Regions from separate parts of the Peribacillus sp. BM1 genome, predicted to be linked through region 1. Evidence: riboswitches for the same ligand, from Rfam matches in the RefSeq annotation. Region 1 holds a riboswitch; each other region holds the start of a gene.
What was found. A riboswitch is a leader RNA that binds a small molecule or an ion and turns the genes downstream of it on or off. The one in region 1 is predicted to bind S-adenosylmethionine.

Region 1 (7,735 bases):
ATCATAGTGAACAAGAAAAAGCTAGTTTACAAGTTCTTACATCACTAGAATCGATCAGTGGTGTAAAGGTATCCATTGTACAAGATGAGGCAGGGCGTGCCATCTACAGAGCTCGAATCCTGATTGATTCGGATCTTGCGCATACAACTGCAAAAGAAGTAAACGATCGGCTGAGAAATGGAGAATTAATCGCAATTTATACCCGTGATTACGGGGTTCGCCAAGGATTTTTTGATATTGATCCACGCCCATTACAAGGTGATGATATATACGTGATTGAAGCCCGATTGCGAGCTATTTTAGGAGGTAATGAACAATGACCAATATTAACAAACGTTTTTATCGAAATCGAGTAGCTTTGAACGTACTAGCAAATAGTATCGAAAATGCAGTAGAAGTTTTCCAGGCCGCAGAAGGTCATGTTTTAATTGGTGTTCTATCCAAAGACTACCCTTCTGTAGATACTGCAGTGGTAGACATGAAAGCATATGGAAAAGCGATAGATGAAGCGGTTTCGATTGGTTTAGGCGCTGGCGATAATCGGCAGGCAGCAGTAGTTTCTGAGATTGCTAAACATTATCCAGGCAGTCACATTAATCAAGTGTTTCCAGCTGTAGCTGCTACACAGGCTAATTTAGGAGAAAAAGAGAGTTGGATCAATTCGCTTGTATCGCCAACAGGTCAAGTCGGCTACGTGAATATTTCTACCGGTCCTAACAGTGCTATGGCCGATGATTTGGCAATTGTTCCTGTCAAAGCCGCCATTGCTTTAGTTCGCGATATGGGTGGAAATGCTTTGAAATACTTCCCGATGAAAGGGTTAGAGCATGAAGAAGAGTTCCGTGCAGTAGCGAAAGCCTGCGGTGAAGAGGGCTTTGCTTTGGAACCAACTGGTGGCATTGATTTACATAATTTCGAGAAAATACTGGAAATTGCTTTAGAAGCAAACGTACCGAAAATTATTCCACATGTGTACTCTTCAATTATTAATAAAGAAACTGGTAAGACAAATGAGGAAGATGTACGAACATTATTAACCATCACAAAAGAATTGGTTCAAAAACATGCCTAAGAAAATAGTTGCATTTGGAGAAGTAATGATGCGATTGCAAGTGGCAGGATACGAATTACTGCAACAAGCTAACACGTTACACTATTCATTCTCAGGCACGGGAGTTAACGTTGCTGCAGCAATGACAAAGCTTGGTCATGATGGCTATCTTGTGACGAAATTACCGACTAATCCATTAGGTGATGCAGCCATCACTCACTTGCAACGCTTAGGAATTGCACGAAATTTTATCTCTAGAGGTGGCAACTACCTTGGCATGTATTTTTTAGAAAATGGCTTCGGAAATCGTGCCAGTCGTGTCACCTATACGAATCGATTGGAAAGCAGTTTTAATACCGCTTCATTATTGGACTATGATCTGGAAGCAATCGCTGAGAAAGCAGAGATCGTTCACTTTTGCGGCATTACACTCTCAATGGGGAAAAATGTCCGCGAGAGTATGAAAGTACTTGCTAAAAAAGTGAAAGAAAAAGGTGGAATCGTTTGTTTTGATTGTAATTTTCGGCCTTTCTTATGGGACGGTGGATACAGCAAAGCCAAACCTCATTATGAAGACATGCTTGCTTTATCTGATATTGTCATGATGAATGAACAAGATACTATGAATATTTTAGGAATGAAGACAACGAAAACCTCAAGAGAGGAACAGCTTATCGACTTAGTTCCTAAAGTCGCAACAAACTTTGATATTCAAACAATAGCAGGAACACATCGAACGATTAATAGGGATAATACCCACTCTTTATTAGGTTATATGTACAAAGATCAAATGTTCCATTTCTCTGAACATCTATCCTTTTCCATATATGATAGAATTGGTGCTGGTGATGCCTATACTAGCGGGATTTTGCATGGAGAATTGTCTAATTTTTCACCGAAGGAAACCGTACAGTTTGCAGCCGCGGCTGGAATGTTAGCCTGCACAATTGTTGGGGATACACCTATGTCAACAGAAACAGAGATATTGTCATCCATTATGGGAACAATTGAAGATATCAAGAGATAAAGTGAAACTTCAATCAGTGGGGGTTTTTCTTATCCCCCACCTACGCTTCTTCGATTCCTCTAAGCCTTGAGGTGGGGGGCTTGACTTTCCGTTAATGCGGGATAAAGTAAAATTTCATACCAGGAAAATGACAGGAGACATGGAACAAGAGTGAATAGAAAAAAAGGACCGTTGTATTTACAAATCAAAGATATATTGAAAGATCGTATTTTACATGGGGTTTACGCAGTCAATACCTACATTCCCTCTGAGCCTCTACTAGAAGAAGAATTTAATGTGAGTAAAATTACTGTACGTAATGCAATTAAAGAGCTTGTTCAAGAAGGTTTGATTGAAAAGAAAAGCGGTAAAGGAACGAAGGTCATCACAAATGTTTCGAATGCGAAACTAGCAAAAGGTAAGCACTTTACAGAGTTATTAGTAGAGGAAGGTCATCAAATTATCAAAAAAGTGTTAAGTATAAAAAGGATTCAATTATCTACTGAATCTTCACTCTATCCTCTATTTGGTGAAAGTTGCCTTCAAATCGAGCGAATGTACCTTTTGGATGGTGAACCGTATATTCACTTCTCCCACTATATTTTACTGGACATAAGCGATGAAGAATTAAACGATGTTCAGATTAACTCTTTATATCGTTTTATGGAAAAAAACAATATTAAACTCGAAACATTTAGGGATGAGTTCACCGTTGCTATCGTACCTAGTCACATATGTGAATCATTGAAATTGGCAAAAGACACTGTAGCTTTAAAACGAATTCGACTTTCTCATGATGAAGAAGGGAATATTAAAGAATACAGTGAAGGGTACTATAATACAGCAAAACACAATTATATTGTGAGCTATAATGAGCGGAATTCATCGGTTTAACCTAATTAAGCGCTCATTATAGCTTTCTCCCCTGCTAAGGCTTGACAAGAACGAAATATTCTTGCTGTTCATGATTAGTTTTATAGAAGAAATAGATCAATGTAGTTGAGATTATTAACGAATTCGGCTTGCAAAATTAAAGACGAATACAGGTCGGGGTTTTCCCAATAGGATGTTTTCCCCCGAACACCTGTATCTTTTCAGCTTTAAATCCAAATTTTAAAGTCCACCATTCGACTCCATTTTATAAACGACTAGAAATTCGTGTAGTTTTTTTACAAGTCCACCATTTCCAAATCGAATTACTTTATCTTGCTTCTGCTCCGATTCTACTTCTTTGGCAAACTCCAAAAAGGACAACAGGTAAATTCTGCGTGAGAGAATATTAACAATGCCATACTCGTAAAACCAGTTATCAATCGTATTATAAATTCCTTTGTTTACCCCATATTGTAAATGGCACCAATTAAAAAATTGTAAATCAGGCAGATTCAGATATTTGCTTTTCTGTAGGGGTTTTCCTTTCTCCGTCCTTAAAAAGAGCCTCAAATTGTTTAAATTTCTCGATTGCACGATATCTGTCCTCCGTAATTTGTTTTTTTAATAAATCAATTGAGGCAAACCTTTGCTCCTCTCTGATTTTAAAAAGAAGTTGACACTTTATGAACTCTCCATATAAGTCATCGGAAAAGTCGAGAAGATGAACCTCAAATGTTTTTTTCAAGGTTGATCCAAATGTTGGTTTAACACCCACATTCATAATGCCCCGATATTGCTTTCCTTTTACAACCACATGTACGCCATACACCCCATTCGCTAACAAGACAGCATCTGCATCTACATTGGCTGTAGGAAAACCTAATTGCCGTCCCATTTTCCTACCATGCACCACTCTCCCACAAAGAGATTCAGCAATACCTTCCTTCTCTTCACCAAGCAAAATTGTGTCAAATTCGAATGGTATAACCTTATTGTTAATCATCCACTCATCCCCTTTTTCATTTGTAAATACAAAACCTGAGTGGCGTTAAAACGCCACCAGTTACTATGAAAGATCGATCATGAAGCACGCTACACTCGCCTCATCACAATGGTGGCGGTGCGGGGCCGGTATTTCGGATGCTTTCTCAATAATATGAGTATACCTGCTGAGTAAATTGGCTGTATTATTAAGTCGCGAAGACCCGTCCCCATGTCCTTTATACAAAAAAACTCTCCTTATCAAAGTGATAAGAAGAGTAGAATGTGCATTAATGTGCTACCATTGCCTCCTCTTATCTTTCGAACTATTCGTTCGCTGGAATTGGCACAGTACCCTAAAAAGAGCCTTTTGCCGAGATTTCATTGGACCAGTTCCTCCATCTCTCTTGATAAGAATCTATATATACGAAATTTTAAATCATATCGGATTACTAAGAATTATTATTATATTCAATATATATAATGTTCAGTTTCCTGTCAAGTACCTCCAATCTGTTTTTTCTGATATTTCATTCTAATAGGAACGGAATATGATATATGTTTAACGTGTATAAAAGATTGTCATTAAGGATTTACTAAGATCCTATGTTACAAGAACGAATTCTTTAAGGAGTATGACCAGGGGAAATTGTTACATAAGCTCGTACCTAAGACAAAAGAACCTGCCCCAAAATAGTCTATTTGAGGGCAGGTCTTATTAAATGGTGTAGTCTTTAGTTTTTTTCCATGGATTGCTGATTTTCCCTTTTAACTTCCTCAATATTGGTATCACTATAGACTTCTGTACCATGTCCACCCGTAGTTTTAGCCAGCAATTCTTTCACTTCATTATATGACATACCTGAACGTTCATTTTGTCTTTTTACTGCATCAATGTTTGTTCCCGCGACCGTAAATGTATCATGATGATTGTTGTTTTCCATTATAAAGAAACCTCCATTCCGTTTCCCTTAATTTCTCCTCAAAAGTTCCTTTTTAATCAGGGGCAAAAAGAGAAAAGGCCACCATACGGGGTTTGGAGGTTCATTCTGAAACAATAATCACAAAGTTTTAATCAATCTTCTGCTCCTGTCGCTCATATCTTACTTCCTTCAACAATACATTTAAATCGATTTTACGATCCCATACTTTTCTCGCGTTTTCTGTCATATATGGAAACATATATTGATCAACCATTACTTGATAATCCAGATCATCAATTAGATTATAAGTTGGAATCTTTAATTTTTTTTCATCAAATGTTTCAATAACAATATAATTGATCAAATTGAATGGATTTCTCACCAAATCGATATTACGAATATCGTTAATAAAAACCGTATCTTTTTTAGAAAATACCTTCCCATTTTCCCCTGGGATAATCGTTAATAGAATTTTCCACGGATTAAAACCAGGCAATGACCAGAGTATTAAGTATAGAAAAACAGGAGTGAGCATAATGCCTCCAAAGATATAGATTAAAGAATAATTCGAATTGAACTTAAAGCCCTGAATTATTAATACCAAACAGCTTATTATAGCAATTAAATAGGCTCCAGTTACCCACACATACATGCCTTTAGACCCTTTTATTTGAAGAAGTTCATTTTTTTCCTTTATATTGACCAAAAAGTGCCCCCCCCCCCCCCTTAAGCTAGGAATGTTTTATTATTTAACAATAGGTTGTTTATCGTTGACTCATTTACTCTTTGAAAACTTAAATCTAGATTTTGGTTCCTAGTCACCACCCAAAACTCCGTCTTTCCGGGAATAACAAAGGAAAGATCAATGAAGTCTGGGTTATTATTTGCGTCATATTGCAGACTAAGTATACTGTCCATTTTACCGTTTCTTCTTGATAAATCATCTAGCAACTCTACCATATTCGTATTTTCTGATTTCTTTACCCATTTCTGAATGGTTTTTTCGGTTAGATCATCCATTTGACTTACATCTTCTAACAACTCGTCAAACTCTTCACTTTTCAACGTAAAAAGCACATCACTCTCTGCTTTTAATGGGTTGAAAGCAAAAAATTCACTTACCATTGAAAACATGTTCTCTTTAGATAGCTTAGAAAGATAGTGAACTTGATGATCGTGTAATAACTTATGTAAATACACTTCACTATTTTTAAAATGAAAAGAGATACTGTCTTCTGCATGTAAACTAACATCAAATTTAGAAGCCTTTACTGTACTTTCTGCATCATTTAATATGTGGATAAATGAAGTATACTCTTCCTTTAGTTTATATTGGTTACTAACTTCCTCTACCATATCTTTTGCTAACAATGAGCGAGATGCAATTTCTAACATCAATTTCAACTCAGAATCATTCATAGCTGGAAAATAAGCTTCTTTAATCGAAATACCTTGTTCATATAACCCTTCGCTATAAAATGAAAAGATTAACTCTTCTATGCTTAATTGAATCGTCTTCATAGGTCCTCCTTAAAAAAATGAGAATTTATCTTCAAGAAAATCTTTCGCGCCATCAACAAGAGAGTTCGCAGTTTCTTTTGCTTTTGATAGTCCCTTGCCTATTTCTTTCACTTTTTCTACTGGATCTGTAATTGTACTTTTAATTTGATCATTCATAAAGTCTACGCCTTTATTAAATCCTTCTACAGCTTTCCCTGCTTTTTCTAAACCGCCCTTTATCACTTCAAGTCCATCATGAATAGGCTCTTTAAATACCATAGCAGCCTTTTCTGCTAACCCTGCAGTAAGCTTGGCAGCTTGTTCTCCAACAAGTCCTCCAACAAAAGATCCTGCAGTAGCTCCAATTACTGTACCAACTGGACCAACAACACTTCCTAAAGCTCCCCCTACTACAGCCCCTGCAATAGAACCTCCAGTAATTGCGACGGTATTATTCACTGCATTGCCTACCGCTTTTGCGTTTTCTCGCTTTAATATTTCCGGCTGATCTCCATACTTTGAATAGTTTTCTGAAATCTTCAGACCCATTCCACCAGCTTCTACTAATCCAGTTACCGCTAATGTACTGACTACATTCGTTCTCCCAAATTTTGCGCCCGTTTGGACAAAGGATTTAAATTTTGAAGCATCTAAGGTTTTATTACGAAATCCTCGATATAAGCCTCTTGAACTTTCTGTAAATTTAACAACATCATCAGGAAGGTATTGGGCAACTTTTTTATGAACTAAATCAGCAAATGCGGTATCTTTATATTTCTTCATTAAGTAGGTAGGATTTAACAATGCCTTTGCCACATTCCTCCGATATTTAGAACTGTCAATCGCATCTGACATTTGATGAAGGATGCCCATATGCTTATATGTGAATAGACCATCCGTATTCTTTGCGAACTGTGTAAAGCCCAGACCATAATACGCAAGTTTTTTTCCAGCTAATGCCCCCATCGCCGTTAATGCGCCATACTTATCATACAATTTATAAAGTTTAGCCACTAAGTTATCAGCATCAGAAAATTTATTGGCCGTCATACGCAGATCTTGCTCCATTTCACTAAGACGATCGACCAATTGATTTCCAGTGCCCCACGGATCCCCGACATGAGAGAAGCAATGACTGTATTCAGCTGGGGCACTGCTGATTAGGCTATATAGATCCAAATGAAGTTGTTTATATTCGGCTTCAATCGTTGTTAAGTCAAGAACAAATTTATTAGCTAAATATTCCAAACGGTCCGGATCTACTGCTATTTTATTCCCCATATATGTAAGACCTCTTTTCTAAATCCATTTATTAGTTAAGCATTGAATTATTCTAAATATAAGATACTGATATAATGAATTGATAAACTATTACTCATTATTAATTGCTACATTAATCAT
Region 2 (7,735 bases), 550 kb from region 1:
AATCACGCGGTAGCGGTCGCTATGTCTTCGAAGGCGAGAATCTTGAAATCGGCTATGATCACCCACTACTTCCGAAACTAACCATGACGATTGAACGCGGCGAAAAAATTGCAGTTGTCGGCATGAATGGGGTTGGAAAATCAACATTATTAAAAACCATTCTCGGAAAAATTGAACCACTTAGTGGAAAACGGATCCTCGGAGACTTCCTGTTCCCTTCTTATTTTGAACAAGAAGTGAAGGCTGGGGACACAACGCCGATTGATGAAATTTGGAATGCTTTCCCTGGCTTAGAACAAGCACAAGTTCGTGGCATTCTTGCACGCGTTGGTTTGAAAAATGAGCACATCACACGCCCAATGAATCAGCTAAGTGGTGGAGAGCAATCAAAGGTACGTATTTGTAAATTGATGATGAACGAAAGCAATTGGCTTATTTTTGACGAGCCGACAAATCACCTAGATGTTGTAGCTAAAGAAGAATTAAAACGTGCGATGCAAGCATATAAAGGGACTATTGTCCTTGTCTGCCATGAACCTGATTTTTATGAAGATTGGGTGACAAAAGTTTGGAATGTAGAAGACTGGGTAGATAAAAACGAAGCACAGGCTTAATGTTTATAAAAAAGTAAAGGGTCAGACCCTTAAGACACCCTCGTTTTTTCAACTTAACAAAAGGGGCTCCTCCTAATTTTAAGGAGGAGCCTGCATTACTACTATCTAACAGACTCTGTTGTTTTCAATTGTGCCCCTAAAAACTTCGCCAACTCAAGCATGCCATACTTTCCAGCTGCCTTCTCAGCGTCTGAATTATAATTAGTATTCGTATTCACATCGTATGTAAATACCTCACCTTTTTCATTGCGAATAAATTCGATGCCAGCAACGGTAATTTGATTTGCCTTTAAAAATTGTTCGTATTTTTCAATGATTGGCTCTTCAATACCTTCTACAATCTGGAATTTCGGCTTTTCTTCGACTTCCTCACCCACTGGGCAGAATAGATCACCGATTTGACAAGCATCAGCTGGACAAAGTTCAAATCCTTCTGAAGTATCCACTTGAACCGCATAGACAAATTTTCCACCAACAAACTCACAACGCGTGATAAATGGTTCTGGAGCTTTAATATATTCTTGAATCAAGGTAATACCATCTACGGGTTCTTCGAATGCTGCCCCATCCAAATATTGTTTTAATCCGTCTATAGAATGGAATAATTGAACACCAAGCCCTTTTCCTGCCCGGTTATGCTTAGTAATAAACGAAGCTGTACCGATCTTTTCAGCTGCAGCAAGAATGTTATCTCTACCAATTGCCGCAATCGTTTTCGGCACCCTGATCCCTTGTTTTCTTAAAGCGGTATACTGATTAATCTTGCTTAACTCTAAACGTAATGCACGCGTGCCGTTAAATACAGTACGATCATGTTCTTCTAACCATGATAAGACACCTTCCGTTAATTCTGGAGCATAACGATGACCTCTCGTATGAGAAGAAGCACTCATTCGACTATAAAATATTCCTTCCGGCGGAGCTTCCGTCAAATCGACGATTCCTTCGTCAAGATGCCACTCCTCATATGGCAATTGAAGTTCCTCTAACCGTTTCGTTAGATGGGCGGTCCACTCGCCATTTTCATGAATAACGTAAATTTTACTCATTTTACTGCCTCCTAAGTTCATCTTTGTCTTTATACTTGAATTTTTGTACGTTTTTCTTCAACCAGCGGCATTACTTGTTTAGCAAATCGCTCCATCTCTTCAAGCTGAGGAGAAAATTGCAGCAATAACAAATCAACGCCCGCTTCTTCAAATGCAAGAATTTGGTCAGCAATTTGGGCAGGGGTTCCAATTAGATTCGGACGCAGCCCACGATTTGAAACAGAGTAGTCGAATAACTTGACCTGTTGCTCAAGCTGTGACTTGCTTATAAAGTCATTATATCCAGCATAGGCACTTGATTCTTTCACATCCGTAATTCGCGCTAGTTCTTCCTGGGCTTGTTCTTCTGTATCTCGGCATACGACGTAAGCAGCCATTCCGAAGCTTGAAAATGGTGATTTCCCTGCTGCTTCTCTTTGCTGCTTCATTCCTTGAATTTTCACAGCAACTTCCTCAACTGTGCCACCATGCATGACATATGCATCACACTGATTGACAATTGTCTCTTTGCCACGTGGACTTTCTCCACCCGCATAAAGAATTGGATTCGGGCGCTGTACAGGCTTCGGATGCAAATGAGTATTGGCAATCGAATAATACTTCCCATCATATGAAAATGTATCTTCTGTCCATAAACCTTTAAGCACCTCAAGGAATTCCTCTGTGCGCTCATAGCGTTCATCATGGGCTGTAAAAGCTCCGCCATACTGACGAGCCTCTTCCTCCCACCACGCAGAGACAACATTCAATGTAAATCGGCCGTTTGAGATTTGATCAATATTCGCCGCCATTTTTGCCGTTACCGCCGGATTATGAAAACCAGGTCTGACAGCTGTCATAATTTCAATCTTATCCGTCACAGCTGCAAGGGCAGCTGCCGTTGACCAAGCTTCAAGTGAATCACTCTCAGGACCTTTAATATCATTTAAATTGAGTTCAGCGACAAGGGTTGTATCATAGCCCCACTTTTCCGCAGCTTGTGTTACCTTTTTCGCATACTCAAAAGTTGGGGGCATCTTCTCATCTTCTACATTCCGTAACCATCCGCCGAATATCGGCAGCCAATAACCATATCTCATTTCCCTATCTCCTCTATGATTAAATTATGGGCTCCTTCTTTGATAAGACAAAAAAACTTCTCCGATAAGAAGAAGTTTGCGATTGCATTCCACCTTATCTGCCAGAGCCATTACTCCGCTGGAATTAGCACCGTACTGACAATTGTCAACGGTTGCCGGGCTTCAAAGGGCCAGTCCCTCCACCTCTCTCGATAAGAACATATTAAATTATATTAATAATTAGAATAATCTTATATTATACCTTTGGTATTCGTCAAGACATATGTTTGCACAAATCAGAAAAATGCAATACCATTTATAAAAAAGAGGATATCCAAAAAGGGTCAGACCCTTTTTGGATATCCTCTCGCCGCTCTTTCTAGTATCCTTTAAAGGGCATATCGACTACGATCCGCCACTTACTGCGTAGGAAGTCAAAGACACTATGCAAGTTAAACAAAAATGCAAACAATAGACCCTTCCTATCGGCTTACTTGACCATACGTCATACAAAGGATAGATTACTCAAGGTCTTACTATTGTTTATCCCTTTTCCGCTACAAGCGTATACGTTTTTGGTAATCCAATATCATGCATCTTATGATTCGGCTCTTCTTCAAGCACTTTGATAACGAGCCCTGATTTACCAACTGCAGTGACAAGCTCCCCTATTGTCCACTTCCGCTGTACTACTTGTAATAGTTTTTCTTGTTCGCCATCCGGCATATGCTTGGAAAATGCTACATTATTTGATTCAATCGTGGGATCAAAATAATTACCCATTACTTTATGCTTTTTTCCAGATGAAGTAATTAGTTTAGTAGAAATCGGGTGAAACTCATGTAAAATAAAGCGCCCGCCCGGCTTTAGGATTGCTTGAACGATCTCCATTAACGGTGCTAAATCAATTAGATAATGCAAAACGCCAAGCTCCATCAAAACTAGATCATGATCATTGTTAGCATGGTCCCCAGTTATCGACAGGACATCCGATATAATATAATCCACTGAAACTTGTGCTGCTTCGGCCAATTCCTTAGCAAATGCAGCATTTTCCCGCGAAAAGTCTACAACCTTAACCTCAGCCCCAAGTGCAGCCATTGCTACAGCCTTCACTCCATTAGAACCCATCAGATGCATCACTTTCTTCTTTCGTAAGTCCCCCATATACTGGTAAAAAGGTTGCAGACGCCATTTTGGATTATAGAGGATTTTCGACGCAAGCTGCCCAGGCTCTCCGTAGCGATTCACTAAGGCAACATAATTATTCTGATTCCACGCAGCTTCATTTCCTTCGGTAAAACCTTGCTGAATCCCCGCTAAATGGGCATGAATAGGTCCACTGAACACCGCCATCTCTTCATCATAAAAATAACTATAGAGAGATTGGCACCAAAGTTCTACTCCTTCAGTGACTATTGAAATCCGATACGGGTCGGTTTTTATCGTCGTATTATAATTGCAAACCACAGTAACTAACTGCTCTCCCATACTAAATTGAAATGACGCGCTCTCAGTCGTCTTTGTAGGATGAGATGGCGAAAAGCCCTTAAATAACTGATGGGCCTCATTGAATAAATCCCACTGTACATCAACTGTTATTTCAAATGGTTCTTGTACTGAGACACCTTGAATTAGCAGGGCCGCAGCATAAGTAAATTGATACGGAATACTCTCCCCTTCTAATAAACGACCTACCTCTATTGCAGTTTGTATGTTTGATGATTTCATAAATCCTCCACATTTGCATTTTCTTGTTTTACATCTAGGATAAAGACCTAGCTGCACTTACTTAAAAAGGTGTACAAAAATCCCGCTATATAGCACTGGCCGTACTATCTAATTGGAGTTGAGTTTACTTTTTTAACGAAGAGTTCTTCATACTGGTAGCAAGCCAATGAACGCCCTTCACTTCTTACTCCACCAAAGAATGTTTAAAGGCGTAAATAACCGCCTGTGTACGATCTTGAACATCAAGCTTACTTAAAATGCTGCTCACATGCACTTTGGCTGTTTTTAAAGCAATAAACAGCTCATCTGCAATCTCCTGATTTGTTTTCCCCTGAGCCATTAGTAGTAATATTTCCATTTCCCGATTGGTCAATGATTCATGAGCAGCTGTTTCTGGTTTCTTCCTCATCTTCGCCATCATTTTACCGGTAACTTCTGGTTCAAGAACGATTTTACCATGAAATGTAGAACGTACAGCGTTGGCAATTTCACTCGCTTTTGAGGTTTTTAGCATATAGCTTGTCGCTCCTGCTTCTAAAGCAGGATATACTTTTTCATCATCCAAAAAGCTCGTCACGATAATAATTTTCGCCTCTGGCCATTGTTCAATAATTAATCTCGTTGCTTCAATTCCGTCCATTTCCTTCATAACCAAGTCCATCAAGATAATATCAGGTCGCAATTCAAGCGCCATTTTCACACCTGTTGCTCCATCATCCGCTTCGCCAATCACTTGAATATCTGTCTGTGCCGATAAATAAGCCGAAACGCCAATTCGAACCATTTCATGATCATCGACAAAAATAACATTAATCATCTTGCTCACCTCCCGCATTTAGCATCGGTATTTTCACTTCAAGTCTTGTTCCTTTATCCAAGAGGCTAATCACCTTTAAGGTTCCTCCCACTTCAACTGCCCGTTCATACATATTATTCATGCCATATGAGCCAGCTTTACTCGCTTCTATGTCAAAACCAACTCCATCATCGACGATTCTTAAAATCAACAAACCATCCCGCTCAATCAATAAAACCTCTAAAGAATTCGCCTTTGCATGACGTAATGTATTAGAAACAGATTCTTGGAGAATCCGAAAAAGATGATCTTCAATCCCTTTTTTCAACGGAATGGGCTCAAGCTTCCACTTTACCTTCATTGGCACTTTTTGCGATAATTCTACAAGCAATTCTTCGATCCCTTCTTGAAGTGATTTATCATGAAGCGGTACAGGACGTAAATGTAATAGCAACGCCCTCATCTCGAGCTGCGACTGATGAATCATACCCTCAACCATTCTCAGCTGTTTAGCACTGCCAGTATCTTCATCGCCGTTTGACTCAGTAATAGCCGACATAAGCATTGATGCGGCGAATAGTTGTTGGCTAACAGAATCATGTAATTCGCGCGCTAATCGGTTTCTTTCTCTTACAACCATCTCTTGAATTCTTTTCTCCTGGTCTTCCGCTTTATCATTTGCTAGCTTCTGTGATAATTTCGTTTGTTCGGAAACTTGGTGATGCACTCGGACAATTTGTTTAGATATCGCCGTTAATTCCTGAACAGAGTAATTTTCATTACCGGCTGGCGGTCGTCCTTGTTCTACGAAATAGAGCTCGTCACTAATCTCTTTTAACTGCCGCTTCCAAGACAAACCTGTTATAAAACCACATCCAATCCCAATTAGGACAATCAAGCTAATATAAAACAAGATAAATGGTAGATCCATCACTTTTGTTTCCCACAACATCCCCCAATTGTTCAAAGGGAAAGAAAAAAATAGGCCTGCCGTTAACACAAGACCAATCAAGAATGCTAAACCCATAGAAGCTGCAATTTGCCGCGTTACAATATTCATACTCGCTTCACCTCGATATCACCTACGACAACCGAAGTGATGAGATGGATTCTTTGGTCTGCCGTTTCAAATTCTGTCGTTTGGTAAGAAAGAATTTGGTTGTATACCTTTGTTTCTTGTTTTTGAAAAATGGATGCTCTTCCAGCAATGACAGAATGATGGAGCCTGACCTCTGTATCGTATGGGATAAGGACTTGCAAATTACCAACAAAGCTTTGAATAGAGATGACCACTTCACCTTTTGGAAGGATTGTGTGACTTAAATCAATAACCGTATCGCCAATTCCACGTTGAATATTAATATTATTCCATTCATATACATCATCCGAGGTTTTCTGGTGACCCATCAGTTTATTTTCAAACAAGTACTCTTTTTTCAATAAAGGTTCTGACTCAATCTGTTCCTTTTTTCGTTCCGGTTCAATCAAATACGGTTTTACCCACTCTGGGTTTTTCTTCGATTGGAAATACACGAGCAAGATATAACCAAATACAGCAAAAACAAAAAATTTAAAAATCATCATATTTAACACAATAACAACTGAACTGACAATCCCAATTAAATATAAAATTTTCCCCATAGAGCGCGGGGATAGTTTTCTACCGATATACAGACAACCCGTCGCTAAAGCAAGCGAGTAGATAAGTCCTCCATCAAAGAAGACGAGTTCAGATATAAGAAGGATGATACCGATGAGAAATATCCAGCCTAAGTATTCTGTTTTCAGTTGTTTAAACAAGGGATCTCCTCCTTTAGCTGTCTCGTTCGATTCTATTAATTTGCTGTCATCCGCCACCTATTTAGGAGATGAAGGTTTTTCAACAATTTAAGATAGAATGAAAGGCGCAGAAATCTACGCCTCTCTAGAATACCATGAGTTTTATATGAAGGAAAAGGGGACGAATTGTCATTAACTTAAAGGGCGTAACTAATTAAAGTGGATTTCCCCATTCCTCCTCTATATTTAGATGGTATTTTTCTATTCTCACAAACGTGATTTATGATATTGATTGTGTATCTTTATTTTTCATATCCTTTTCCAACTGAATAATCTTTGCATCAATTGTGTTGCGGTGATAAGAAGAGTTAATCCCGTGTTCAAGCCGGTCCAAGTAGCTCTCCATTTCTTCAAATTTTGCAATCGGCTTATTAGAATAAACAGTTGTATCTAAAACGGTATTAATACGGTGATGAGCACGTGCGATGTTTTCACGCCCCATTAACTCCATACGCTTTATACTCATGTCTTTTAGTTTATGCTTCATTTCACGATACTTTTGCTCAAGCTCACTTAATTGCTTTTCATTTTCATGAAGAGCCTCTTTAAGACGTACAGCCCGTTCTGCGTATTGTTGACTTTCTATATCCGCAAAGTTTTGCAACTCACTTTCTCCTGCCTGTTCTGCAATCCCCGCTTGGTGCTTTC
Region 3 (7,735 bases), 1.4 Mb from region 1:
AGGAGAGCTGACCGAGTCGGAATTTACAAGCAAGATGGAAGAAATTCGCCTATCACATTTACGAAAACAACAGGAAAAAGGAATTGATCTCATTCCTGTCGGTGATTTCAGTTATTATGATCATGTATTAGATACAGCTGTTATGTTTGGGCTCGTCCCAACACGATTTAAAACAGAAGGAAAGCAACTTTCACTTCAAACCTATTTTGAAATTGCCAGAGGCAGTAAAGGTAAAGTAGCATCAGAAATGACAAAATGGTTCAATACAAACTATCACTATATCGTGCCCGAGTTAGAAGATGCACAACCGGTTTTATTAGAAAACTGGCCATTAAAATTATATAAAGAAGCAAAAGAAAAATTAGGGATAAATGGGAAGCCTGTCATCCTCGGGCCGATCACTTTTTTGGCATTGTCAAAAGGATACGATGATCAAAAACGCAAGGAATTGTTACAAGCGCTTACTCCACTTTACGTCGAAGTATTGCAACAATTAGAAGAAGCGGGTGCTGAGTGGATACAAATTGATGAACCACTTTTAGTAAAACAGATTGATCGTGAAATTTTACGTGATGTTAATGAAGTGTACACAGCTTTTAAAAAGTCCGTCCCAAACGTAAAAATCATTCTACAAACGTATTATGAAAGTATCGAACATTATCAAGCCATCGTTCAATTACCAGTTGCAGGAATTGGTCTCGATTTTGTTCACGACGAGGACATGAATATTGCTCAATTACAAGCAATTGGTTTTCCGAAAGATAAGGTTTTGGCAGCAGGAGTCATTGACGGCCGAAATGTCTGGAAAGCCAATTTACAAGAGAAAGCAAAACTCATCGAAACATTAACAAGTATAGTTGACGATAATCGTCTCATAATCCAACCATCTTGCAGCTTACTTCATGTTCCTGTGACAGTGAAAAGTGAACAAAATTTAGAGCCCATTGTTAAAAATGCATTATCTTTTGCAGATGAAAAACTGGATGAAGTGGTCTTGTTAACAAAATTTGCAAAACATGAACTAACCGTTGAAGAGCTTGACAAATGTGACCAAGCAGTTAGATTATTAAATCATTCATCGTTCCGAAATGTGAGAGAAGTGCAAGATACATTAGTAAATTTATCTCATTATTCAATAACTCGCGTTGATGCAAGCAAACGAAAAGTATTGCATGATAAACGATGGGATTTACCATTACTTCCAACGACAACAATCGGTAGTTTCCCGCAAACGAAAGTGGTACGAAAGCAACGTTTGAAATGGCGAAAAGGAGAACTATCAAACGAACAGTATGAGCAATACATTAAAGAAGAAATTAAAAAGTGGATTGATATTCAAGAAGAACTTGGTTTAGATGTACTCGTTCATGGTGAATTTGAACGGACAGACATGGTTGAGTTCTTTGGTGAAAAATTAGCAGGTATTGCGATTACAACGTATGGTTGGGTGCAATCATACGGTTCACGTTGTGTCAGACCACCAGTTATTTTTGGTGATGTCGTCTTAACAGAACCAATGACAATAAAAGAAACGGTTTATGCGCAAAACTTGACGACAAAACCTGTAAAAGGCATGTTAACAGGCCCCGTAACCATTTTAAATTGGTCATTTGTGCGTGATGATATAAGTCGTAAAGATGTCTTAAGTCAATTGGCATTGGCAATCCGACAGGAAGTCGAAGCTTTAGAAGCAAACGGTATCGGTATGATTCAGGTCGATGAACCAGCCTTAAGAGAAGGATTGCCGTTGAAAACAGAAAAAACTGAAATCTACTTAAAAATAGCGGTTGATGCTTTTAAATTATCAACATCGTCTGTGAAGGAAGAAACACAAATTCATACTCATATGTGTTATGCGAACTTTGAAGATATTATTGAAGCCATTGATGCACTTGATGCAGATGTCATCTCGATTGAAACGTCAAGAAGTCATGGTGAATTAATTCGCTCATTTGAAGAACATTTGTATCATAAGGGGATTGGTCTTGGCGTGTATGATATTCATAGCCCGCGTGTACCAACATTGGAAGAGTTATCACAAAATATAGAACGTGCCCTGCAAGTCTTAGATTACCGTTTATTCTGGGTTAACCCTGACTGTGGTTTAAAAACGCGTGGTATTGAAGAAACAGTCGTGGCATTAAAATTAATGGTAGAAGCAACAAAGCTTTATCGTGAAAAGCTTGAAGTAAAACAAACACTGAATGTATAAGAAGGATAATAAAGGGTGTAGGGAATACGGTGAATGCTTAAGAGAACATGCTTAGGCCTTACTAGCGACTCATCAAACAAACGAGTAATTGTTTTATTCAGAATTTTCATCAAATTATTTCTTGACATTTGTTAATCACAGCTATAGAGTAATAGTTAATTAAAACTAAATATGTAACTTTCTTATCCAGAGAGGTGGAGGGACTGGCCCTTTGATACCTCAGCAACAGACTTTTTGTACTGTGCTAATTCCAGAAGCGAAACGCTTGAAGATAAGAAGAGTGAATAGCCGTGGTGCTAAAACCTCTTCTTATCTTAAGAAGAGGTTTTTTATTTTAACATGCGAAATAGCGGTAAAAATTAAAGAAGGAGGATTATTTGGAATTAATGGAATATTCGTGATGTTACATCAGTATTAAATAAGTAAATTTATAGCTAGATAATTTTGTGTTTTTTTAAAATCAATACTTCTCGAGAGATGCGAAGGGATTGTCCCGAAAAAACCTTAATAACCGGCATATGCTAAAGCTAGTAAGTGAATGTTTGATAGATGGAGAGAATGTTTCGATAATTCCTTCATCAACATGTTGTTTTTTCGCATATAACAATGAAATTAGCGAGGGTACCCTAAAACGAGAGCGTCATACCACAGAACTTCAATATATTGTTTAAATCATGTGTATATCACACAATAAACCGTGTATAGGGAGTTAAGGTCAGACCTCTTTAGGACGCCCTCAGAAAGGGGGTATTTATGGATTTTCGTCAAGAATTGAAGAACAGAATATTAGTTGGAGAAGGGGCAATGGGGACATTATTGTATTCCCACGGCATTGATCTTTGTTACGAAGAATTGAATATCACGAATCCCAATCAAATTGAAACGATTCATCAGGCATATTTGAATGCGGGAGCAGATATTATCCAATCGAATACATATGGAGCTAATTTTCATAAATTAAAGAGGTATGGATTGGAAGATCAAGTAAGTCAAATTAATCGTAAAGGCATTGCGATTGCTAAAAAGGTAGCTGTACAAGGGAATGCATTTGTATTCGGTACGATAGGTGCATTAAGGAGTATACGTAAATCAGATTTAAGCTTGGAGGAAATCAAACGTATTTTCCGAGAGCAATTATATAGTCTCCTACTTGAAGCACCAGATGGACTATTGCTTGAGACATTTTACGATTTGGAGGAGTTAGAGACCGTTCTTCAGATTGCACGGCAAGAAACGGATTTGCCAATTATCTCAAATGTTTCATTACATGAACTTGGAAATTTACAAAACGGGATGTCGTTAAACGAGGCTTTTCAAAGGTTAGAGCAGTTGGGAACAGATGTAGTCGGCATCAACTGTCGACTTGGTCCACATCATATGATTCGCGCATTGGAATCCGTTTCGTTACCAAAACAAGCGGCACTTGCCGTTTTCCCGAATGCTAGTTTACCAGATTATGTCGATGGAAGACTTGTATATGATGCAGTACCTGAATATTTCGCTTCATCAGCACTAGAGCTTAGAGAGCAGGGGGCATCCATTATCGGCGGCTGTTGTGGCACGATGCCTATCCATATTGAAGCAATAAAAAACGCGGTAAGATTGTTAGCACCGGTTTTAGAAAAGGAAATTAAAGTAAGGGATATTGAGATTATCGAAGTGGGAAATTCTGATGAAGGGCTAGCATTCCATGAAAAAGCGAAAGTGGAAAGAACGATTTTAGTAGAATTGGACCCGCCGAAAAAATTAGGGATTGAAGCCTTTATGAATGGTGCCGTTGCCTTAAGGAAAGCGGGTGTAGATTCCGTTACAATGGCTGATAATTCGCTTGCCTCACCGCGAATTTCCAATGTGGCATTAGGTACACTTTTGAAAACACAGCATGAAATAAAGCCGCTTCTTCATATAACATGCCGTGACCGTAATTTAATAGGTCTACAATCGCACTTGTTGGGGCTGCAAACGCTTGGTCTAAATGAGATTTTAGTCGTAACAGGTGATCCATCTAAAATTGGTGATTTTCCAGGTGCGACATCTGTATATGATTTATCATCATTAGATTTAATTAGTCTTATCAAACAATTTAATGAAGGACTTTCTTATTCAGGGCAAAGTCTAGGTCAAAAAACGAATTTTAAAATCGCTGCTGCTTTTAATCCAAATGTCAAATATCTCGATAAAGCAGTTAAGCGGGTTGAAAAGAAGATTGCCTGTGGAGCTGACTCCTTTTTGACGCAACCGATTTATTCCGTCAAACAAATTGAAGATGTATACGAAGCAACGCAACATTTAGACACACCTATCTTTCTTGGTATTATGCCATTAACAAGTTCAAGGAATGCGGAATTTATCCATAACGAAGTGCCTGGTATCATCTTGCCAGAAGAAGTCCGCAGAGCGATGGCATCTGCAGGCAATGATCCAAATAAAGCCAAAAATGAAGGGATAGCCATTGCCAAGGAATTGGTGGATACTGCGATGGATAAATTTAAGGGCATCTATTTAATTACCCCGTTCTTATATTATGAAATGACAGCAGAATTAACGAAACATATTAGAAAAGTAGATAGTAGGCATACTTCGGAGGTGGGAGCATATGAGTAAACGGTTAATTCAGGAACAAATGAAAAGAAAAATTTTATTATTAGATGGCGCGATGGGGACCATGTTACAAGCTGAGGATTTAACCGCTGAGGATTTTGGTGGTGAACAATATGAAGGTTGTAACGAATATTTAACGATTACCCAACCTGATGTCATTCGTTCCATTCATGAAAAATATTTGGCAGCTGGTGCAGACATCATCGAAACAAATACATTTGGTGCAACAAGTATCGTGCTTGATGAGTATGATATAAGTTATCTGGCATATAAACTAAACAAAGAATCTGCCGAGATTGCTAAGGCGGCCTGTGAAAAATATTCGAGTAAAGAATGGCCTAGATTCGTGGCAGGAGCTATGGGACCAACGACAAAAACTTTGTCTGTAACTGGTGGAACGACATTTGAAGCATTGACTGCTTCTTATGAAGAACAAGCGTTAGGTCTTCTTGATGGAGGGGTAGATTTACTTTTAGTCGAAACATGTCAGGACATGTTAAATGTAAAGGCTGCCTTTTCTGGAATTAAAGGGGCGTTTGTTAAATACGGACGGGAAATCCCGATCATGATTTCTGGCACAATTGAACCGATGGGAACGACACTTGCCGGTCAGTCGATAGAAGCATTTTATCTTTCATGTGAACATATGAATCCACTTGCAGTCGGATTGAATTGTGCAACTGGACCAGAATTCATGATTGACCATATCAGAACACTGGCGAATTTATCAAATAGAGCAGTTAGTTGTTACCCTAATGCGGGACTCCCAGATGAGGAAGGGCATTATCATGAATCGCCGAATTCTTTAGCAGAAAAAATGAAACAGTTTGCAGAAAAAGGATGGGTTAACATTATTGGTGGTTGCTGTGGTACGACACCTGAACATATTGTTGAATTGGTAAAAGTACTTGAATTGATTGAGCCACGAATAATTGAAACTCATACACACGGTCATGCAGTATCAGGAATCGAACCTCTTATCTATGATGATTCCATGCGTCCGTTATTTGTCGGAGAACGAACGAATGTTATCGGATCGCGTAAGTTCAAGGAATTGATTAGGGAAAAGAAATTTGAACAAGCGGCAGAAATTGCTCGAGCTCAAGTGAAAAAAGGAGCTCATGTTATTGATATTTGTCTGGCTGATCCTGATGACGATGAATTAGGGAATATAAAAGAGTTTGTTACTGAAGTGGTAAAGAAAATTAAGGTGCCACTTGTAATCGATACGACGGATGAAGCTGTCTTGGAGGAAGCGTTAAAAAGATCGCAAGGGAAGTCAATCATAAACTCCATTAACCTGGAGGATGGAGAAGAACGCTTTGAAAAGATTGTGCCACTTATCCATCAATATGGTGCTGCCGTCGTGGTTGGTACAATCGATGAAGAAGGGATGGCGGTTACAGCGGAAAGAAAGCTTGAAATCGCCAAGCGTTCTGTTGATTTACTTGTCAATAAATATGGTTTGTCAGAAAGTGATTTAATTTTCGATCCACTTGTTTTTCCAGTTGGGACAGGCGATGAGCAATATATCGGCTCAGCTCTTGAAACGGTGAAAGGAATTCAGGCAATCAAAGAAACTTTTCCGGATTGTTTGCTGATTCTTGGGATATCTAACGTTTCATTCGGTCTACCACCAAGGGGAAGAGAAATACTCAATGCCGTTTTCCTTTATCACTGCACGAAGGCGGGGCTGGATTATGCAATTGTCAATACGGAAAAACTAGAACGTTTTGCTTCGATACCGGAAGAAGAGATCAAACTGGCTGAAGCTCTTTTGTTCGATACATCATCAGAATCATTAGCCACTTTCACAGAATTTTATCGTGGTAAAAAGGCGAAGAAAAAAGAAAATACGGCCATCCTACCTCTAGATGAACGATTGGCCAATTATATAATTGAGGGAACGAAAGAAGGTTTAATTACTGATCTCAATAAGGCGCTTGATCGTGGAGATGCACCGCTTGAGATTATCAATGGACCGCTAATGGATGGCATGGGAGAAGTTGGTCGCCTCTTTAATGATAATCAGCTAATCGTTGCTGAAGTTTTACAAAGCGCAGAAGCTATGAAAGCGGCGGTTACATATCTTGAACCGCTAATGGAAAATGAAGAAGACAGTGCAAAAAAAGGAAAAGTGCTACTAGCGACTGTCAAAGGGGATGTGCATGATATTGGCAAGAACTTAGTGGACATTATTCTTTCCAATAACGGCTATGAAGTGATTGATCTTGGGATAAAAGTATCGTCACAGCAAATTATTGAAGAGGTTCGCAAGCATAACCCGACAGTTATTGGACTTTCTGGCCTGCTTGTCAAATCAGCCCAGCAAATGGTTCTCACGGCGCAGGATTTAAAACAAACAGGCATCGACATCCCCATTCTAGTAGGAGGTGCCGCATTATCACGTAAATTTACAGATTTTAAAATTTCGCCAGAATACGATGGCCCTGTTTTATACTCAAAAGATGCAATGGATGGGCTTGCAGTCGCAAATATTTTACATGACAATCATAAAAAAGCAGCGTATCTAAAAGAATTAAGTGAAAAGCGGGAGACAGCAAGGGAAAATGCGGCAATCGTGGCTACGATGGAAAAACCGGAACGAAAAAAGGTAGAAGTAAAACCGTTATCTGTTGTTCCTGTCAAGAAGCCACTTGATCAAATACGCCATATATTGAAGGATTATCCGATAGATGTTGTTCAGCCATACATAAATCGGCAAATGTTGATTGGTCACCATCTTGGTTTGAAAGGAAAAGTAGCTGAACTGGTAAGAAAGGGTGATGAGCGGGCGATTGAACTGAATGAACTTGTAGATGAATTAATCACGTTCTTAAAGTCGGACCATGAGTACGGTTTAAATGGAATTTATCAGTTCTTCCCTGCTCAAAGCGAAGGCAATAAGGTCAAAGTATATAA
Region 4 (7,735 bases), 930 kb from region 1:
GAATTTCGTATGGATTCATTATCTAACTTTCCTTTCAATTACCTCAACTAGTTGCTTCTTAACGCCTTCAATTGGAAGAACATTTACTACGGGTGCAAGGAAACCATGGATGACCAAGCGTTCTGCTTCAGTCTTTGGAATTCCTCTGCTCATTAAGTAGTATAATTGTAGCGGATCTACACGACCAACTGATGCAGCATGTCCTGCCGTTACATCATCTTCTTCAATAAGCAAAATTGGGTTCGCATCTCCACGAGCTTTTTCACTGAGCATCAACACACGTGATTCCTGCTCTGCATTCGCTTTTGTCGCTCCGTGTTCGATTTTCCCAATACCATTGAAAATGGTCTGTGCAGCATCTTTCATTACGCCGTGCTTCAGAATATATCCTTCAGAACGTTTTCCATAATGAATAATTTGCGTTGTAAAGTTCTGCTTTTGTTCTCCACGACCAACGACAACTGATTTCGTATCTCCGAATGAACCATCACCCATTAAATAAGTTGTGTTATCAGAAATAGTATTGCCATCATTCATTAATCCAAGCGCCCACTCAATTCGAGCATCACGACCTGCTACACCGCGTCGGTTCACATACGTAGTAAACCCTGAAGAAAGAGTATCAACAGCTCCATACGTAACTTTCGCATTCGCATTAGCAATGACTTCTGTCACAATGTTTGCAATTCCAGATGCTGATTCTACCGTAGAAATGTAGTTTTCAACATACGTTACTAAGCTATTGTCATCCGCTACAATTAATACATGGTTGAATAACGTAGCATCTGCATGATCTACTAAGAAAATAGATTGAATCGGCTCTTTTATCTCAACATTTTTCGGAACATATAAAAACGCTCCACCGTTCATTAACGCAGCATGGAATGACACAAGGCGATGCTCATCAGTATTTACGCCGTCTTTCATGAAGTACTTTTGTACAAGTTCTCCATGTTCGCGTACTGCTGTGAAGATATCTGTAAAAATAACGCCTTCTGCCTTCAACTCTTCAGACAATCTAAAAAATGCAGGCGTATTATTGCGTTGGATATATAAGTTTTTGCTTTCTTCTAAATCAACAAGCGATTTCACAGCTTCTGGAAGGTCATTCAATGAAGTGAATGCTTCACTTTCAACAGTATGAGATTTGAAAGATGTGAAATTCCATTTATCTATTTTTGTTTTATCAGGTCTTGGCATCGGCAGATTTTCCAGTCCTGCAAATGCATGAACTCGAAGTTCTGTCAGCCAAGCTGGTTCGTTGTTTTGTTGCGAATAAGAGCTGATATACTCTTGTTCAACTGGTAATTTTGTTTCGGTAGTCATGGCAAATCCTCCTACTTACGCTTCTTGGCCAACAGTTTCGTCTTCAATGCCTAATTCGTCTTTAATCCACTCGTATCCTTCTGCTTCAAGGCGTTGTGCAAGCTCAGGACCGCCTGATTTAACAACACGTCCTTGCATCATAACGTGAACGAAATCAGGAGTGATATAATTCAATAGACGTTGATAGTGAGTGATGATCAAGCAACCGAAATCTTCGCCACGCATATCATTGATCCCTTTTGATACGACTTTAAGAGCGTCAATATCTAACCCTGAGTCAATTTCGTCAAGGATTGCAATTTTTGGTTCAATCATCATTAATTGTAGAATTTCATTACGTTTTTTCTCTCCGCCTGAGAATCCTTCATTTAAGTAACGTTGCGCCATATCTTGATCCATTTCAAGGAAATCCATTTTCTCATCCATTTTGCGAATGAATTTCATTAATGAAATTTCATCGCCTTCTTCGCGGCGTGCGTTAATTGCTGAACGAAGGAAGTCTGCGTTTGTTACACCGCTGATTTCACTTGGATATTGCATAGCAAGGAAAAGACCAGCTTGGGCACGTTCGTCAACTTCCATTTCAAGAACATCTTTGCCGTCAAATGTAATACTTCCACTAGTTACTTCATATTTAGGGTGGCCCATGATTGCTGAAGAAAGTGTAGACTTACCTGTTCCATTAGGTCCCATGATCGCATGGATTTCTCCACCTTTAACTTCAAGGTTAACACCCTTTAAAATTTCTTTTCCTTCAATTGAAACATGAAGATCTTTAACCGTTAATGTTGAACCTGACATAGTAATACCTCCGTGATCTAAATCCTATTTTATAGCTAGAAAGTAAGATACCTTCTTTTCTATGACCGTTAAAATGATTCTCACTTTATTCTCATTATAATCTTATATCAAATTTAAACTGTAAGCAACTAATTAAGAAGCTTTTCTACTATAAGGATAGTATTTTCCAATGCACAATGCAAGTAAAGCCCATTCCTAGAAATTTCCTACAGGCACCCCATTATTTTTCCCATAAAAAAACAATAATTCGATTCTTATAAAGTTATTATAATGAAGACTATGTAAAGGTGGTTGATAAGGCTACCCCCAAGAGTCTGCCCTTCCGTTATGGGACATCCTCATCATTTTCTTGGCAATAATGTTTTCTACAGCAATCAAAAAAGACCGGCCGAAGTCCATTAAATGAACTTCGGCCGGTCTTTTTCCTGTCTATTCAAATGGAATTATGAATGAATCTGGCGCTGCAGATTATTCACGATTCGGTTGCCTTCTTCATAATCCCTCTCTCTTCGTTCCTCGACCTGGAGTCGCACATCCAATCGCCTGCTATACTCACTGTAGCCTACCCCATGTGATTGTTGCATCGCCTTTTCCATTTCGCTCGTTACGTTTAACTCTAGAGAGTTGATAATGAATCATCCTTCCATTTTTTATTGGATTTTAGTGTAACATCTTAGCAATTTACTTTTCAAAATCCATATACTCGGCACAGAGTCGATTACACTTGATCAGCTTAGGAATACAACTAATATCCTTACTATTACGGACCATTGCTATGTGATATGTATATCATCCGAAGTTTCATTTGCAAAATTCACAAAAGAGAAGAAGGGTGTCCCAATGATCTCACCCCTACCCTAACAACAGTTTATAAGTGATTTAGCCACTTACTTTAAACTGTATATAGTAGTCGAGGCTTGACCCTTTTGTTTGGGACACCCTTCTTCACACTATTTATTCAGCAGGTAAAACTGCACCTTTATACGTTTCAGTAATGAAATCTTGAATTTCTTTTGAGTGTAGAACTTCTACTAATGCTTTAATGTCTTCACGTTTCTCATCACCAGTACGAACGGTAAGGATATTAACGTAAGGATTATCTTTCGATGATTCAACAACAATTGGATCTTTTACTGGATCAAGTCCTGCATCTAATGCATAGTTTGCATTTATGACTACAGCATCCCCTTCACCATTATTAAAGACCTGTGGAAGTAATGCAGCTTCAATATTAGGTTGGAATACAAGTTTCTTCGGGTTTTCAACAATATCATCAATGGTTGCTTTTGTCTTGCTTATACCTTCTTTTAACTTAATCAAACCATGTTCTTGGAATATAGATAGAATTCTTCCTTCATCTGAAACAGCATCTCGCATGATGATTAAGCCGCCTTCAGGAATTTCGTCTAAGCTTTTGTACTTTTTGGAGTAAATTCCGATTGGCTCAATATGAACGCCGGCAGCATTAACGAAATCATAGCCTTTATCTGCAATCTCTTCTTCTAGGTACGGGATATGTTGAAAGTAATTGGCATCAATTTCTTTTCCAGCCAAGGCTTTATTTGGCAAAATAAAATCTGAGAAAACTTTAATTTCAAGATCGATTCCTTTTTCTTTTAGAATTGGTTTTGCTTGTTCAAGAATCTCTGCGTGTGGAATATTTGAAGCACCGACTACAAGTGAAGTTGATTTGTCAGCTGAATCTGTGGAACCATTTCCGCTTTCTTTATCATTATTGGCAGAGCCACATGCAGTAAGACCTAATAGTAACGCGGAAGTAATTGCTAATGTTGAAAACCATTTTTTCTTTTTCATTCTCTTACCCTCCATCTTATCTTTTGTCTAATTTTGAAGTTATATAATCTCCAATAAATTGGATGACGAACACAATAAGTAAAATAAGAATCGTCGCTAACATCGTTACATCATTTTTGCTTCTTTGGAATCCTTCTTTATAAGCAAGATCTCCTAGTCCACCTGCACCAATTGCCCCCGCCATCGCTGTATAACCGATCAATGCAATCGCAGTAACCGTAATACCTGACACAAGTGCAGGCATGGATTCTGGTAGTAGTACTTTAAAAATAATAGTACTCGTTTTAGCCCCCATGGATCTTGCGGCTTCAATTACACCCTTATCCACTTCTCTAAGGCCAATCTCGACCATCCTCGCATAAAAAGGCGCAGCTCCGATAATTAATGCTGGGAGAGCCGCCTTTGCACCTAGCATAGAACCTACCACAATAATCGTAAACGGAATTAATAAGATTATCAGAATAATAAATGGGATTGAGCGGAAGATATTGACCACCGCAGAAATAATCACGTTAATAAATTTGTTTTCCCATATCTGTCCTTTAGACGTCAAAAATAACAATAATCCTAGTAAGATACCTAATATAAAAGTCGCAAGTAGAGCTATACCTGTCATATATAGTGTTTCTTTCGTAGCTAGCCAGATATTTTCCCAGATAACATTCGGTAACCATTCATTAAGCATTCGAAATCACCTCCACGCCAACCTGCTGTTCTTTGATGAATTCAATCGCGTGGGTGATTTCTTCATCACTACCATCCATATGAATAAACAATGTGCCATACGATCCATGTTGAGTTTGCGAAATTTTCCCTTGTACGATATTAACATCCAATTGAAAATTACGAATAAGCTTTGTAATTAGTGGACTTTCCGTATTTTCGCCGACAAAAGTTAATTGTACAACCTTGCCTTGTGGATAGTGCTCTAGTAAATGTTCCACAGTGTCCTTCGTTTCCTCAGGCTCCGTTACTTGTTGAACAAACCGCTTTGTTATTTGTTCAGCAGGGTTCCTAAATACGTCAAGAACCGGTCCTTGCTCAACAATTCTGCCACCTTCCATGACGGCTACCCGATGACAGATTTTTTGGATGACATGCATTTCATGAGTAATAAGTACAATCGTCAACCCTAATCGTTTATTAATATCGACCAAAAGTTCTAGAATCGAGTCAGTTGTTTGCGGATCAAGTGCAGATGTCGCCTCATCACAAAGGAGTACTTTCGGGTTATTCGCTAAAGCACGTGCTATCCCAACCCTTTGCTTCTGCCCGCCGCTCAATTGTGAAGGGTAAGCATGTTCTCTGCCCTCTAAGCCGACTAGCTTAATTAATTCATTGACTCGTTTTTGGCGTTCATTTTTCTTTACACCTGAAATTTCAAGTGGAAACGCGATATTATCGTGTACAGTACGAGACCACAATAAGTTGAAATGTTGAAAAATCATGCTGATCTCTTGACGTGCCTTTCGCAAGTTACGACCTTTAATGCTAGAAATCGCATTTCCTGCTACTACGACCGAACCCGTGGATGGGGTTTCCAGACCATTCAGCATTCGAATGAGGGTGCTTTTTCCAGCACCACTATACCCAATAATTCCAAATATTTCACCTTTATTAATCGTTAAATTCACTTCATCAACAGCTTTGATTGGCTTTGATTGCATGGATTTAGTACTGAATACCTTACTAACTTTCGACAATGTTATCATTGAACTCACCTCTTTTTGCAATAAACCCTATGAACCTACTCATGTTGTTTGTAAAAACCTTCTACTAAATAAGATTTCACGAACTGCTCCATTCATGCATTGTTTATTTACATAATTGGAAATTAAAAATGCCTTTCCGCATGAGCAGAAAGGCATTGTGAAAAAGACCTTTCTCTCATCTCCCAAAGCAATCAGCTTTGCGTGAATTGGCACCTTTTCAAAGCATTAGCTTTGCCGGTTGCCGGGCTTCATCGGGCACATCCCTCCGCCTCTCTTGATAAGAGCAAACAAGTATAAGAAATTGACAAATCATCAATTAAAGTTCATTTCGTTTTCGTTGGAATAATACCATGCAAAAAGATAGAGTGTCAATGTATTATATTTCTATTTATTGAAAAATCGTTAAAAAACTTGGCAACAATCGATTTAGATAAAGTGAAACTTCAATCAGTGGCGGTTTTCTTCATCCCCTACTGATTGTTAGTCCCGTTCTACTGTCGTTAAGATCGCAAGCAAGCTTCAATCAATCGACAGTACGAACTAAGGCTCAACGAACTCAGACTAAATACGCCGCATCCTGTGGGCCCAAACTTTACCTCTGCTCATGCATCGGTAAGTTTCACTCTATCTCACCAATCGGACCTTTACGGGCAGTTGATCCCCCACCTATCCTCTTTTAGCATGCTCAGAATCTCGAGATGGGGGTCTTACTGCTTAAGTGTGGGAAAAATTATTTTACCGCAAGTGAATGAATGCCTGTAGCTTTTTCAATCGCTTGTTCAAGATCATCGATTAAGTCTTGGGCATTCTCAATTCCGACCGATAAACGTACCAAATCCTCGGCTACACCTGATTTTTCAAGTTCTTTGACTGAAAGTTGCTGATGCGTCGTGCTCGCAGGATGGATGATTAAACTCTTCGCATCTCCAACATTGGCTACATGGGACCATAAGCGAATCGAGTTAATGAGATTCGCACCTGCTTCTCTGCCACCTTTAATGCCAAACGTAACAATGGAACCTGCTCCTTTTGGCAAATATTTGTCAGCCAAGCTCTTATCAGGATGATCTTCATTACCAGGATAGTAGACCCATGAGACAGCTGGATGATTTTGCAGATAGTCGATGATAATCTTTGTATTCAAAATATGTTCCTTCATCCTCACATGCAATGTTTCCAGCCCAATTGCGAATTGGAAAGCACTCTGCGGACTTAATGCTGGTCCAAGATCTCGGAGTAGCTGCACACGTGCTTTGGTAATAAAGGCGGCTGGGCCAACTGCTTCTGCATAAACGATTCCGTCATAGCTTGGATCTGGTTCAGTAAAGCCTGGGAAGTTAGGTGAGTTATAATCGAATTTCCCTGCGTCTACAATGATCCCGCCCAACGTTGTTCCATTTCCAAGCAGCCATTTTGTTGCGGAATGAACGACAATATCAGCGCCAAAATCAATCGGTCTGCAAAGATATGGCGTAGCAAACGTGTTATCGATAATGAGCGGAACGCCTGCTTCATGTGCAATGTCAGCCACCGCTTCAATATCAAACACACGCAAACTTGGATTGCCGATTATTTCTGCAAAGACTGCTCTTGTTCGTGAAGTAATCGCATCTCTGAAATTTTCAGGATCATCAGATGAAACAAATCGGACCTTTATCCCATATTTCGGAAGTGTATTGGCAAATAAATTATATGTACCCCCATATAAAGTTGAAGCTGCTACAATTTCATCCCCCGCACCAGCAATATTTAAAATGGCTAAAGTGATTGCAGCCATTCCGCTCGATACCGCTAAAGCGCCAATTCCACCTTCCAATAAGGCCACTCTTTCCTCAAATGTTGTAACTGTCGGGTTATGAATTCTTGAATAAATGTACCCAGGTTCTTTTAACCCGAACAAATTAGCAGCATGCTCCGTACTTTTGAACGCAAAAGCATTACTTTGGTAAATCGGCAATGATCTTGCTCCAGTTACCGGATCTGCCTCTAAGCCTCCATGAACACTCAATGTCTCAAAGCGATAATTGTTTTTTTCTTCTCCCATGTAAATCCACTCCCTATACTTCATTTTTACGATCCTA

Region 2: another riboswitch for S-adenosylmethionine. It lies ahead of AC1MGI_RS04325 (LLM class flavin-dependent oxidoreductase); the one in region 1 lies ahead of AC1MGI_RS07060 (riboflavin kinase).
Region 3: another riboswitch for S-adenosylmethionine. It lies ahead of AC1MGI_RS13740 (bifunctional homocysteine S-methyltransferase/methylenetetrahydrofolate reductase); the one in region 1 lies ahead of AC1MGI_RS07060 (riboflavin kinase).
Region 4: another riboswitch for S-adenosylmethionine. It lies ahead of AC1MGI_RS02605 (methionine ABC transporter ATP-binding protein); the one in region 1 lies ahead of AC1MGI_RS07060 (riboflavin kinase).

Annotation. Positions count from the first base shown of each region.
Region 1 covers NZ_CM155259.1:1,444,201-1,451,935, reverse strand. Annotated here, with positions in the region: gene AC1MGI_RS07085 (DgaE family pyridoxal phosphate-dependent ammonia lyase) at 1-320, shown strand, start outside; gene dagF (2-dehydro-3-deoxy-phosphogluconate aldolase) at 317-1,072, shown strand; gene AC1MGI_RS07075 (sugar kinase) at 1,065-2,078, shown strand; gene AC1MGI_RS07070 (GntR family transcriptional regulator) at 2,229-2,951, shown strand; gene AC1MGI_RS07065 (hypothetical protein) at 3,171-3,311, opposite strand; gene AC1MGI_RS07060 (riboflavin kinase) at 3,433-3,933, opposite strand; SAM riboswitch class I at 4,223-4,328, opposite strand; gene AC1MGI_RS07055 (gamma-type small acid-soluble spore protein) at 4,646-4,855, opposite strand; gene AC1MGI_RS07050 (DUF5381 family protein) at 4,983-5,540, opposite strand; gene AC1MGI_RS07045 (hypothetical protein) at 5,561-6,355, opposite strand; gene AC1MGI_RS07040 (glycine zipper domain-containing protein) at 6,365-7,615, opposite strand.
Region 2 covers NZ_CM155259.1:891,118-898,852, forward strand. Annotated here, with positions in the region: gene AC1MGI_RS04315 (ABC-F family ATP-binding cassette domain-containing protein) at 1-614, shown strand, start outside; gene AC1MGI_RS04320 (ATP-grasp domain-containing protein) at 716-1,663, opposite strand; gene AC1MGI_RS04325 (LLM class flavin-dependent oxidoreductase) at 1,693-2,742, opposite strand; SAM riboswitch class I at 2,834-2,940, opposite strand; gene AC1MGI_RS04330 (class I SAM-dependent methyltransferase) at 3,265-4,452, opposite strand; gene AC1MGI_RS04335 (response regulator) at 4,637-5,269, opposite strand; gene AC1MGI_RS04340 (sensor histidine kinase) at 5,262-6,308, opposite strand; gene liaF (cell wall-active antibiotics response protein LiaF) at 6,305-7,048, opposite strand; gene AC1MGI_RS04350 (PspA/IM30 family protein) at 7,308-7,735, opposite strand, start outside.
Region 3 covers NZ_CM155259.1:2,834,425-2,842,159, forward strand. Annotated here, with positions in the region: gene metE (5-methyltetrahydropteroyltriglutamate--homocysteine S-methyltransferase) at 1-2,212, shown strand, start outside; SAM riboswitch class I at 2,392-2,490, shown strand; gene AC1MGI_RS13740 (bifunctional homocysteine S-methyltransferase/methylenetetrahydrofolate reductase) at 2,966-4,816, shown strand; gene metH (methionine synthase) at 4,809-7,735, shown strand, end outside.
Region 4 covers NZ_CM155259.1:509,724-517,458, forward strand. Annotated here, with positions in the region: gene AC1MGI_RS02575 (cysteine desulfurase) at 1-19, opposite strand, end outside; gene sufD (Fe-S cluster assembly protein SufD) at 19-1,326, opposite strand; gene sufC (Fe-S cluster assembly ATPase SufC) at 1,342-2,127, opposite strand; gene AC1MGI_RS02590 (YuzK family famiily protein) at 2,571-2,723, opposite strand; gene AC1MGI_RS02595 (MetQ/NlpA family ABC transporter substrate-binding protein) at 3,082-3,942, opposite strand; gene AC1MGI_RS02600 (methionine ABC transporter permease) at 3,959-4,627, opposite strand; gene AC1MGI_RS02605 (methionine ABC transporter ATP-binding protein) at 4,620-5,654, opposite strand; SAM riboswitch class I at 5,827-5,938, opposite strand; gene AC1MGI_RS02610 (O-acetylhomoserine aminocarboxypropyltransferase/cysteine synthase family protein) at 6,385-7,698, opposite strand.